DNA from 4 places in the Brevibacillus sp. AG162 genome. Region 3 is predicted to be linked to each of the others. Evidence: riboswitches for the same ligand, from Rfam matches in the RefSeq annotation. Region 3 holds a riboswitch; each other region holds the start of a gene.
What was found. Region 3 has a riboswitch for S-adenosylmethionine ahead of FB479_RS01820 (homoserine dehydrogenase). Riboswitches for the same ligand answer to the same signal wherever they lie in the genome.
Positions count from the first base shown of each region.

Region 1: another riboswitch for S-adenosylmethionine. It lies ahead of FB479_RS26300 (homocysteine synthase); the one in region 3 lies ahead of FB479_RS01820 (homoserine dehydrogenase).
Region 2: another riboswitch for S-adenosylmethionine. It lies ahead of FB479_RS13655 (ABC transporter permease); the one in region 3 lies ahead of FB479_RS01820 (homoserine dehydrogenase).
Region 4: another riboswitch for S-adenosylmethionine. It lies ahead of metH (methionine synthase); the one in region 3 lies ahead of FB479_RS01820 (homoserine dehydrogenase).

Region 1 covers NZ_VFNO01000012.1:77,534-80,732, reverse strand. The annotation lists gene FB479_RS26305 (ArsR/SmtB family transcription factor) at 1-455, opposite strand, end outside; gene FB479_RS26300 (homocysteine synthase) at 612-1,916, opposite strand; SAM riboswitch class I at 2,008-2,114, opposite strand; gene FB479_RS26295 (rhodanese-like domain-containing protein) at 2,427-2,738, shown strand; gene FB479_RS26290 (SCO family protein) at 2,819-3,199, shown strand, end outside.
Region 2 covers NZ_VFNO01000003.1:808,657-811,855, reverse strand. The annotation lists gene FB479_RS13660 (ABC transporter permease) at 1-296, opposite strand, end outside; gene FB479_RS13655 (ABC transporter permease) at 301-1,233, opposite strand; SAM riboswitch class I at 1,343-1,447, opposite strand; gene FB479_RS13650 (sulfite exporter TauE/SafE family protein) at 1,572-2,363, opposite strand; gene FB479_RS13645 (MBL fold metallo-hydrolase) at 2,395-3,199, opposite strand, start outside.
Region 3 covers NZ_VFNO01000001.1:393,041-396,239, forward strand. The annotation lists gene FB479_RS01810 (cyclase family protein) at 1-254, shown strand, start outside; gene FB479_RS01815 (DinB family protein) at 360-875, shown strand; SAM riboswitch class I at 1,094-1,200, shown strand; SAM riboswitch class I at 1,266-1,377, shown strand; gene FB479_RS01820 (homoserine dehydrogenase) at 1,464-2,729, shown strand; gene FB479_RS01825 (CapA family protein) at 2,792-3,199, opposite strand, start outside.
Region 4 covers NZ_VFNO01000003.1:121,109-124,307, reverse strand. The annotation lists gene metH (methionine synthase) at 1-1,857, opposite strand, end outside; SAM riboswitch class I at 1,974-2,075, opposite strand; gene FB479_RS10410 (YjcZ family sporulation protein) at 2,289-2,396, shown strand; gene FB479_RS10405 (YcdB/YcdC domain-containing protein) at 2,464-3,199, opposite strand, start outside.

The DNA.
Region 1 (3,199 bases), on a different contig from region 3:
ACGGAAGTCATATGTCCGATATACGATTCAAAAAAGAGGTGCGCGCGGCACGCTTTCTGCAAAGCGGCGCAAGCGTCTTTGCTTCCTCGTGCAGCATTCCGCCGTGCATCCTGCATGTTTTCACCTAGATAAGGGAGGGCCTCGTATCGGAGCTGTTCTGTTGAGAGCTCTCTGACATACGAGAGAAAGGAATCCAGATCAGCGAAAGGGCAAAGATCGAGCAGTTGCAAAAGCGTCTTCCACGTATTGTGCTCCTTCGCATAGTCGACCTCTTGCCGTACAGAAGGGGACAGCTCGTCCAACAGTTGACGCCAGTAGGCAGGAGGGTGTTCCATCGTGTGATGCAATTGATCGTAGGTAGCGGCAGCGATTCCCAAGGAAGCTTCGAATAAAGGAGAGTACGTGACCTCCACCCGATAAGTTGTTCGTTCACTGCCAATGTTCAAAATTTTCATGTGACCATCCTTCCAAAATTTGTACATGATTATGTATTTTATAAATTCCGAATGTAAAATTCAATATTTTTCGAACGAAAATAGAAAAGGAAAAGAAGAATCACCAATCTCTATCCGAAGAGATCACGTGATTCTTCTGTCCTGTCAAAGGTATGGCTAGCCTACCGTGGATAATTTCGACGCACGCTGCAGCGCTTGCTCCAAATCAGAAATGATATCGTCGATCGACTCTGTGCCGACGGAGAGGCGAATAAGTCCCGGGGTCACTCCGGCGGCTGCCTGCTCTTCTTCCGTCATCTGCTGATGTGTTGTGCTCGCTGGATGAATGATGAGTGACTTGGAGTCCCCTACATTTGCGAGATGGGAGAACAGCTTCACTGACTCGATCAATGTTTTTCCTGCCTCAACGCCACCGCGAATTCCAAATGTCAGGATCGCGCCAGCACCTTTTGGAAAATATTTTTGTGCCAATTCATGCTGAGAGTCTGATTCCAGTCCCGGATAATTCACCCACTCTACAGCAGAGTGATTGGCGAGGAACTGGGCTACTGCCAAGGCGTTCTGGCTATGCCGCTCGATGCGCAGATGCAAGGTTTCTAATCCTTGCAGGAACAAGAACGAGTTGATCGGAGCGACGGCAGCGCCGATATCGCGCTGGAGCTGGACGCGTGCCTTGATAATATAGGCGAGTGGACCAACAGCTTCTGTATAGACGACACCATGGTAGCTTGGATCTGGTGTAGTCAAGCCAGGGAATTTCCCGTTGTTCCAGTCGAATTTTCCTGAGTCTACGATGATACCGCCAATGGCTGTTCCGTGGCCGCCGATGAATTTGGTGGTGGAGTGCACGACAATATCGGCCCCGTGCTCAAAAGGACGGCACAAAATCGGAGTCGCGAAGGTGTTGTCTACGATTAAAGGTACGCCATTTTCGTGGGCAATATCGGCGATGGCCTCAATATCGGCGACATCAATGCGCGGATTGCCGATTGTCTCGCAAAACACGGCTTTTGTCTTTTCATTGATAGAGGCACGGAAATTTTCCGGATTGGATTGATCAGCAAAATGAACCTTGATACCGAGGCGGGGAAGCGTGTGAGCGAACAGGTTGTAGGTACCGCCGTAGAGGCTGCTGGAAGCAACAATCTCGTCTCCTGCATGCGCAATATTCAAGATGGCGAATGTAATGGCAGCTTGCCCGGATGCGGTCGCGAGTGCACCAACACCACCTTCGAGCAGGGCAACACGCTTCTCAAACACATCCTGCGTCGGATTCATGATGCGTGTATAGATATTCCCAAACTCTTTTAAGCCAAACAGATTCGCTGCATGCTCTGTATCGCGGAAAACATAGGAGGTCGTCTGATAGATCGGAACAGCACGTGAGCCTGTTACAGGGTCAACCTCCTGCCCGCCGTGAACCGCAAGTGTTTCTGGCTTCCATTGTTGTTGATCGGACATGTCCATCTCTCCTTTTACTATGGAAATCGGCTAATAAAAAAACGGAGCATTCTCCTGAGAAGAAGAAGGGCTCCGATCATGCACGGGCTTTTGTTCATCTCTCAGAATCACTGGATTCTGCAGGAATTGGCACCATGCAGCTAGTTTGCTGGTTGCCGGGTTTCGTAGGGCCTGTCCCTCCACCGCTCTTGATGATAATGATTGTTGTCGTAATTGTATGAAAATAAAACCTCGCTGTCAATGTGAAATATACAGTTATCGGGGAGGATTTTGTGTATATATGGATGAAAGGTGTTCACTCATGCCATTAATTTGTAACGGTTTTGTCTCAAGCTGTTCACATCCCGTGTGGCTACTGCCGCAGCGAAATGGGAGATAATGGTAGAAAATAGGGAGCAAGAGCGCATAGGTGAAGCCAGGTGCTCTTCGCGTTAGAAAAGTAAAAAAGCGTGTGATATCATGGAGGTGGTTACAACTGATCTGATCGTACATATAGGAGGATAAATAGCGATGAGCCATGGAGTAAAAGAAATTACACCACAAGAGCTGTTGGAAAAGCTGGAAGCCAAAGAGGAACTGCAAGTCATTGATGTACGCGAAGTCGATGAGTGGAATGCAGGTCACATCAAAGAGGCAAAGCTGATCCCACTCGGCTTTTTGCCGCACCGTATCGATGAGCTGGATAAGAACATTCCGATTGTGATGGTTTGCCGCAGTGGTGCCAGAAGCAATACAGCTACAGAGTATTTGAGTGCACAAGGGTATGACGTGGCGAATATGGTTGGCGGCATGCTCGCATGGCCAGGTGAAGTGGAACAGTAAGATGGTAAAGAAACAGTGTGAATGCCTCCCGCGTGAATCAGGAGGCATCACGCATGGGACAAGCAGGGAGGAAGCAACCCATGAGTGAAGGAACACAATTGCAGCAGGAATCTGCGATGAAGAAACATTGGTTTCCTGTATTAGCTGGTATTATCATTTTGGCTATCGTCGGAGTATTTGGTTATAAGTACATGACACAAGAAAAGATCGAAGTGTTGAAGCCCATCGCAGACTTCACCTTGGACAACAGTGACGGAACAACCTATACATTTAATGAAAGTGCTGGCAAGGTAAGACTGGTGGAGTTTATGTTTACCAAGTGCCCGGATATTTGTCCGGCTACCACGTACAACATGGCCAAGCTGCAAGATCAGTTAAAAGAAAAGGGACTGTTTGGAGACAAAGTAGAGTTTATCTCCATTTCCTTTGACCCTGATAACGATACGCCGAAAGTCTTGCAG
Region 2 (3,199 bases), on a different contig from region 3:
CACATGTCCCGACCCAAGTCATCCGTTCCAAACCAGTGCTCGCCCGACAGTGGCAGATTCCCCTTTGTCAATGACTGTTCATGCGGGCTGTGAGGAACGAGCATCGGACCGATGATCGAGAGGGTCACCACTGCCATGAGCAGGAAGAACCCGAGCATTGCCAGCTTGTTACGGCATACCCGCTGCAATACCTCCTGCCAATAACTAAGACTGGGACGTTCCCGAATTTCTTCGGAAAGCCGGTTTCGGTCGACCGGTCGAAACAGGGAATCCAGTTGTGTTGCCTGATTGGCCATAACGCTACTTCCCTCCACTCGTCAATCTGATGCGCGGGTCAATCACCCTATACAGCAGGTCGATGATGTACAAAGTAAAAATGAGTACAAAGCTGTAAAACACTGTCATTCCCAAAATAACGGGATAATCGCGGTTAAAAATGCTTTCCACGAAGTATTTGCCGAGCCCGGGAATGGCGAAAATCTTTTCCACCACAAAGGTTCCGGTCATCAGGTTGGCAAACAGCGGACCGATAAAGGTAAGAACCGGCAGGATGGCATTGCGCATCCCGTGTCGAACGACAATCGTAAAGGTGCCGAGCCCTTTCGCCTCCGCCGTGCTTATGTATTCCTGCTGCCAAACCTCAAGCATGCTGGCTCGGACGAAACGGGCGATAATGGCGAGCGGACCGATAGCGAGCGCAAGCGTTGGAAGAATCGAGTGTTCCCAGCTCCCCCACGCAGCAACAGGAAAAAGCTCCCATTTGACAGCCAAGTACTTGATCAACAGTGGCGCCAGAATAAAACTGGGGACGGAGATCCCAATGATGGCTGCAAACATGGACAAGAAATCCAAGGTTCGATTGTGATAGAGTGCCGCTACAATTCCCAGTGTGATTCCACCTGCCAGCGCGACAATAAACGACTGGAGTCCCAGGACAGCCGAGGCGGGAAATCCTTCTGCAATGAGCGTGTTCACATCTCTCGTCTTCGACTGGATTGAGGGCCCCAAGTCAAATTGCAGCAATCCTTTCAGATAGAGCAGATACTGTACCGTGATTGGCTGATCCAGGTTGTACTCCGCCCGCATGTTCTTCACCACTTCTTCGGGAAGCATTTTGGCGTCAGATGCGAACGGGTCACCCGGAATCAGGTGCATGGTCACAAACGTTACTGTGACAATGATCCACAGGGTAACGATCATGAGAAAGCCACGCTTGACCGCATAATGAAGCACGTTGTTTCCTCCTTAACATAAAAATAAGTAAACAGATATGAATACTACGAATTAAAAATAGAGAAAACCCCTCTCCGAAAAGAAGAGGGGCGATTTCGCGGTTCCCACCTTCTTATCTCGCAGAATACATCCGCAGGAATTGGCACCGTAAGGTCAATTAGACCAAGGTTGCCGGGTTTCATCGGGCCAGTCCCTCCACCACTCTTGATAAGAATGTTCTATGAAATTTAATTTCATCGTAAAATTCTTTTTTATCTTATCACTTTACTCGGATATGTCAACGCTGTTCCATGACAATTGATTTTTCTTTATTTTTGCTTTATGGAAAAAGTAAATCTTCACACCCCTATGAAAATGAAGATGTCGGCCCAAATCTTAATCGTGGTTCCTAGGATCAACAAGGCAAGAATGGTTTGGAGAATCCGGGTGTTCAACCGTTTGCTGACCTTCGTACCGATGGGCGCTGCCAGGATGCTGGCGATTACCATGACCACGGATGGCCACAGCAATATGTCCCCCGCCATCCATTTCCCAACCGTCGAACCGATGGAGGAAAGAAACGTAATAGCAAGAGAGGAAGCAATCGTTACTCTTGTCGGAATCTTGAGGATGATCAACATGATGGGAACCAAAATAAAAGCGCCAGCTGCCCCGACAATTCCGGAGGCGCCCCCGACAACCAAAGCGGATAATACGGCTGTTGGTTTATGAAAGATAACCTCGGTCTGTTCTCGTTCGTCCACTCGCTTTTTTGGCAGGAACATCAAGATTACAGCTATGGTGGCCAGAATGGCGTAAACGATATGGATGGCTTCAGCCGAAAGAAATTTCCCTCCATACCCTCCAAGCAAACTCCCGACAATAATGGCACTTCCCATGTACAGAACCAGCTGGTAATGAATAAGCTTATCTTTGCGCAGAGACCAAACAGCAGCCAGAGTGGCAAAAAATACTTGGACGGCACTTATTCCGGATACTTCGTGAGCCGTGTAAGCAACGAATCCAAGGGCGGGCGGAATGTACAAAAGCATCGGATACTTGATGATGGAGCCCCCGATTCCGACGAGACCAGAGATAAACGATCCCGCGAAACCGATAACAAACAGTGTGATCACAAGGTCGATAGTCATAGGCTCACCCTTTGCAACACCTCGCTTCGTTTTATTCTCGTTCTACGAGTGCCAAGCCGTCTAGTTGCCATTTCAAGATTCCGCCGCTTAAATTCATGACATCCTTAAATCCGTTTGCCTGAAGAATGCTTGCGCCTATGGCGGATCGGGCACCGGAACGGCACTGTACGAGAAGCGGCTTGTCGTGAGGAATCTCATCCAGCCGCATTGCGAGTGTACCGAGCATGACGTGCTGTGCGTCCGGAATGTGTCCTTCCTTCCACTCAGCTAGATTACGTACATCTACTACATGAACCTCTCCCTTTTCCACCCTTTCTGCAATCTCTAACGGTGTTACCTCTTCGATTGTCTCGAGCGAAGACTCTTCCCTTTCCAGTAGCTTACCGCTATCGATAAAGCCCGTAACACGATCAATCCCTACGGAATGCAAGGCTTGCAAAATCCCGTCCAGCTCATCTGGAGCGGCCAGGATGTGAACCGGGCGATTGTAATCGACGATCCAGCCCGCCCAGTTGGCAAATGATTTGTTAAAAGGAATATGAAGTGTTCCCGGCAAATGCCCCTTGGAAAATTTCTGGAAAGGACGCGTATCCACAATTTGACCGTTTTCCAGCGATTCCTTTACCGCTTCAATCGAGTTGAACTCTTGGATAACAGGGAGTTCCTTGAGCAATGCAGGGCCTTCTTTATTCACGCGTTTCATCACTGCAAAATACTTCGGTGGCTCTGGTTGTCCATCCAGGAGTGCCTTGACGAATTCCTCTTCATTGGAGTGTGACATCGCCCAGTTAAAGAGCTTTTCATAACCGACGGTAGAAGACGGCACGGCTCCCAGT
Region 3 (3,199 bases):
AGGAAGGTGCGGAATATTTAAGTGAGCTGGGGGTACGGGGCATTGGTACCGATGCACTTGGAATCGAACGCAGCCAGGAAGGGCACCCCACACATAAAAAGCTGTTTGCAGCGGGAGTCATTGTCGTGGAAGGCTTGCGGCTCGCAGAGGTCCCGCCAGGTGAGTATTTTCTGGTAGCTGCACCACTCAAGCTGATCGGCACGGATGCAGCCCCGGCAAGGGTCCTATTGTTTGAAGGCTTACATAGCGTGTAATGGTGACAGTCACCCCTATGAAGATCAGGCGGGTTCATTCATAGTGGGCTTGGTGTAAGCGTGGCTTTTTTGCAGATAAAATAAATAACGAGGAGTGGGAAGCACATGCTCAGACGACCAGAGCGCGATGAATACGCTGCTTATTTCGACTATTATATTGGACTTGTACCAGAGGGGGAGCTGCAAACGATCCTCACGCAGCAAGGAGAGAGGCAAGTAGCGCTATTTTCGTCACTTGCGCCCGAGCAAATTGATTATCGGTATGCACCAGGCAAATGGACGGTAAAAGAGGTTTTGGGTCATCTCGTCGATGCAGAACGCATCATGAGCTATCGTTTGCTGAGAATCGCGAGAGGAGATCAGACACCCCTCGTCGGTTTTGATGAGAATGCTTTTGTCGAACACGGATGTTTTCAGCTAAGAGACTTCTCAGATTTATTGGAAGAGTATAAGGCTGTCCGGGCCTCCACCATCGCGCAGGTCCGCGGAATCTCTCCAGAAGCGTGGTTGCGTACAGGACTTGCCAACGGAAACAAGCTATCTGCAAGGACGTTGGCCTATGCGATTGCAGGACATGAAGCTCACCACAGTACCATTTTAAAAGAGCGGTATTTGGGGTAAGGCAAAATCTGAGAGTAGAAGTGAGAAAAGACAATTTCATAGGTGGAAACAGGTTCCTTAGGGCGTGTTTCATTGCACGTGCTGCAGTATGGAAGAGGTAGAAAGCCTGTTCACCCACAACTGAAAGCCTTGCCAAATCAGCATGCAATCAGAAAAGAAAGAATTTTGTTGACGCTTGCCTTGGAATTTCTTAGAATAAAGCTCAACAGCATAAATGGTTCTTATCCAGAGAGGTGGAGGGTCTGGCCCGATGAAGCCCGGCAACCGTTGCATATTGCGACAAGGTGCCAATTCCTGCGAGACGTTTCGTCTCGAAAGATAAGAAGCGGGTTACTCCATTAGTAGATGAACCTTCTTCTTAGCGAAGAAGGTTTTTTCAATTTCATATTTTCTTTATCCAGAGAGGTGGAGGGACTGGCCCGATGAAGCCCGGCAACCGTCACACATATTTTGTGACAAGGTGCCAATTCCTGCAGGACATATACGTCCTGGGAGATAAGGAGGGGGAGCATTAGCTGCTAACAAGCCTTCTTCTTATCGAAGATGGCTTTTCTTTTTATCTAAAATTCGGGGTATGGGGTGGTCAGAATGAGTGCAGAAGTGGTACGCGTGGGATTATTGGGATTGGGAACAGTGGGTGGAGGCGTAATCAAAACGATCCGTTCGCAACAGGAGAAGTTGGCTTCTCGTCTGGGAAAACGAATTGAGATCGTCAAAGCATTGGTACGTGACTCGGAAAAAGAGCGGGCGGTTCAAGTCGACCCTGCTTTACTGACAACTGACTTTGAGGATGTATTAAGAAGCGATGTGGACATCGTGGTGGAGGTCATGGGCGGTGTAGAACCTACCTATGACTACGTCCGTGCTTTGATCGAAAAGGGCTGCCATGTAGTAACTGCCAACAAAGAACTCCTGGCGAAAAAAGGAACAGAGCTAGTCGATTTGGCAAATCAGCATCAAGTACATCTTGCCTATGAAGCGAGTGTCGCAGGGGGCATCCCGATCTTGAGCGTGCTCAGGCAGTTCCTTCGCACGAACGATATTCAAGGGGTTCGCGGTATTCTCAACGGAACAACGAATTTCATTTTGACGAAAATGGAGGCAGAGCAGCTCTCTTACCAGGAGGTGCTCAAGCAAGCGCAGGAGCTTGGCTATGCGGAAGCAGACCCTCGCTCGGATGTGGAAGGCTTTGATGCTATGTACAAGTTGTATATCTTGGCACAGCTTGTTTACGGGGAATCGCTGCCTTTAGCTGATGTTGTTCGCAAAGGAATTGCAGATTTGTCAGCAGGTCACATTTGGATTGCGAGCGAGCTGGGGTACCGGATCAAGCTGATCGCGCAGGCCTATCAAGCTGAAAAAGGAATTCGCCTATCTGTTGAACCAACCATGCTTCCGCTGAGCCATCCGTTGGCACAAATCCACGACGCGTTTAATGCTGTACAACTATCCGGCAACATCGTGGGAGACTTGTTGTTTACAGGAAGAGGGGCAGGAGAGCTCCCTACAGCAAGTGCTGTCGTCGAGGATTTGGCCTATTTATTGACGCAGCCATTCACACCGCATCCTACCTGGAAAGAAAAAACGGCTGACAAAGCTGGAGTCACGTTGGACTCGGCAGAACACGTCCTCTGCTATCTTGAGGGCTCATGTCATACTGCTACGCCAGATCGTGTCTTGCATTTCCTTCAGCAGGCAGGAGTAAACGTGCATAAGCTAAAAGTCCAATTCGACTTGGGTGGCGTCTTGCGTGCAGGTTTGATCGTGACAGGAATCAATGAAGAGCATGAGTCCCTATTGAAAAATGATTTTGGCTTAGATGTGCGCTGCTTCCCCATTATCGAATCTGCGTAAGTTAGAGGAATAATAAGAAGAAAAGCCGTATTTCTAGTTACCTGGAAACACGGCTTCTTTTGTCAGGGGGCAGTCTCCACTGCTTTTGCACGCGGCTGTACACGCCCGTCACTTTGTATGTCGACACTCTCCGAAATGGATTCAATGCGTTTTAGCAGGGCAGCGCCGTTGCTTTCGTTCATCGGTACGGCTTGTCCCAATTCTGCGTGAACGGGGAGCATCGTCAGCTCACAATCAGCGTTTTTCGTACAGCTTGCTTGCAGGACCATCGTCTCCCATGTCTTAGGCTCGTTTGATCGTGTGAAAATGAAATTGCCAAGACTGTACGAAATCCATTTGTCGTTGTATCGTTCAAAGCCTTGAAGTACGTGGGGATGACCACCGACAATCAAATCTGCACCAGCATCGATGTAGGCACGAGACAGCTCTTTTTGATGATCGACAGGATAATCGGAGCGTTCCTTGCCCCA
Region 4 (3,199 bases), on a different contig from region 3:
GACTTCCACGCGGACTTCCTTTTTCTTTTGGCGATAAAATTCGGTGAAGGCCGCCAATGTCTCATCATTTGTCTCGAATAGTAGGGCTTCTGCCAGCTTTCTCTCGTTTTCTGGAATCGAAGCGTAGCGCTCCAGCTTTTCCGTGTTGACGATGGCGTAATCAAGCCCTGCGAGAGTGGTGTGGTACAAGAAGACCGCATTCAGCACTTCCCGACCCGCAGGAGGCAAGCCGAAGGAAACGTTACTGACACCCAGGATCGTCTTGCAAGCAGGCATCGCCTGTTTGATCAAACGAATGCCTTCTACCGTTTCCTTTGCAGAGCCAATGTATTGTTCATCCCCTGTCCCTACTGGAAAGACGAGTGGATCGAAAATAATATCCTGTGGCTTAATTCCATACTGGTTGACGAGAATGTCGTATGAGCGCTGCGCGACCTCCAGCTTCTTTTCGCGAGTGACAGCCATACCCGCTTCCTCGATCGTTCCGACGACAACAGCGGCACCGAATTTGTGAATAAGCGGCGCCACTTCCTCAAAACGCTCCAACCCGTCTTCCAGGTTGATCGAGTTGAGAATGGCCTTCCCTTGCGAATAGCGAAGTCCCAGCTCCATGACCTTGGCATCTGTCGAGTCGATCATGAGGGGCGCTTTTACTTTTTTCACGATGAACTGTAGGAATTTTTCCATATCTTCGTATTCATCACGGTCGGGGTCAGCCAAGCATATATCGATGACATGTGCGCCGCGCTTCACTTGGGCCCGGGCAATATCAGATGCTTCTTCATAGTGACCAGCTGCAATCAGATCACGGAATTTTTTGGAACCGATGACATTGGTCCTCTCCCCTACCAGCAGGGGACGATTATCATCTTCGACGTAAACGACCTCAATCCCGGAGACCGCGCTCAGCGGTTCTACATCTGCACTGCGCGGCTTGCAGTCTTTCAAGGCTTCTGCCATCGCTTGAATATGGGCTGGTGTTGTTCCACAGCAACCGCCAGCGACGTTTATCCAGCCCTGTTCAGCGAACGCCCGCATTTTCGAAGCGAGTCCCTGTGGCGTTTCATGGTAATGGCCGTTCTCGTCTGGCAAGCCTGCGTTCGGATAACAGCTGACCGCACATTGGGCTATTCCAGACAGTGTCCGCAGATGATCACGCATGAACTCTGGTCCTGTCGCACAATTCAGACCAATAGAGACTGGCTTTATATGCTCCAAGGAGATGTAAAACGCCTCGATGTTTTGGCCCGCCAGCGTTGTGCCCATCGGCTCAATCGTACCTGACAGCATCATGGGGAGCTCCTGCCCAAGCTCTTCAAAAGCTTTGCGAATCCCGATTCCGCCAGCCTTGACGTTCAACGTATCTTGCGAGGTTTCCAAAAGAAGAACATCGGAGCCACCGATAATCAGACCTTTTGCCTGACGATAATACGCCTCGACCAGTTCTTCGAAAGTGACACCGCCTGTCAACGAAAGGGTTTTGGTCGTCGGTCCCATTGCACCTGCTACATAACGCGGCCACTCCTCCGTGGAATAGGCATCCACCGCTTCTCTGGCCAAGCGAGCTGCCGCTATATTGATCTCAAGGTCTTTCTCTGGCACATCGTACTCGGCCAAAACGATGGAAGCAGCACCAAACGTATTTGTCTCGACGATGTCTGCGCCCGCCTCTAAATATTTCTCGTGAATCGAACGGATCACATCTGGTCTTGTCAGGTTCAGAAGTTCATTACAGCCATCATAGGCTTCACCGCCGAAATCATCGGCAGTCAGGTTCGCCTGTTGAAGCATGGTGCCCATTGCACCGTCCAGAATCAGAATTTTCCGGGAAAGCTGTTCGCGAAAAGTTGGTTTCATTGACGTGCCCCTTTTCTCCCTTGCATCGGCTTATTCTCCGTAATTGGGTAAACAAAAAAATCCTCTTCTTTGAAAGAAGAGGATTTGTCAGCAGATACGTTAACGCCTGAGACATCCTCTTATCTTTCAAAGCACGTAGCTTTGCTGGAATTGGCACCGGATTTTTACCGGTTGCCGAGGCTTCATCAGGCCAGTCCCTCTGCCTCTCTGGATAAGAGTCGTACACTTGTCATTTAGTTGTTTTACGAAATGTCTTGAATGTTTGCAAGTATCTTAACACCCCCTTTGTCTCCCCGTCAATTGTGAATTGTCTATTTTTTGCTGAACCTCTTCTCTTTCGCGCCCATTTTTGTCTAAGCTGGGCATCCGCCCAGTCCAATATCGGCATTCGTGTATAGACTGGAGTATAACGGAAAGGAGGGGAAACAAAGATGAGTACATCTTACTGCGGAAACGGATTCTTCGGTGACTGCTTCGCAATCGTGCTCGTGCTGTTTATCCTGTTGGTAATTATTGGGTGTTCGTGTGACGACTGTTAGATAAGTGTGTAAAAAAGGCTATCCCAAAAGCCATGAGGAATGGCTGCGGGATAGCCTTTTTTTCTTGTTATTTGGTGATGATCTTGCCTGTCACGGCATCCAGAGTAATATATTTAAGCGCCAGCTTTTCGTCACTCCACGGCACATACGCCAGCTTTGGTTGAGATAATTTTCGCCCATCCACATCTTTCATCAAATAGACCAGCTTCAAAGGCATGACGCGTAAATACACTTCAACAGCCTTGTCTTTCGAAACGATCTGGTCGGATGCTGGAAGCTCCACCACCTTGTGTGTCTCTCTGTAGTTGTGAAACATTGTCACTTTGCCAGAAGACGGATCGACTGTTACCGAATAAGCCGCTTTTTGCGCTCGATCCTGTACAGGAATGCCATCCTTGCTGATGAAATATCTGAATTCCCATTCGCCCGATGACACAGGATTCGCTTCGCCTGGCTGTATAACTTGTGCCAACTGCACTTCTTTTACGCCTGGATCGACGTATTTATGCAGAAAGGCGAGTGCAGCCTCTTCCGCTTGCTCGCGTTTGACTGTCACTGCTGTATTAGAACGCGGTGTTCCCAGCCCGACGACACTGCCTGTTTCTGCAAGGACTTCTACGCCGATATACTTGTCATTTTTATCATTCCAGACGTATTCCTTGCGTCCGTCACTGTTACTCTCACTCTCTCTATAGGTCGAGTCATCCACTTGTATGCCGAATTCCGCTTGCAGCAGTGCTTTTGCCTCATCCTTGGAGCGAACCTTGACGTATTCCTTTGGAGATTCGATCGGATGTGCTTCC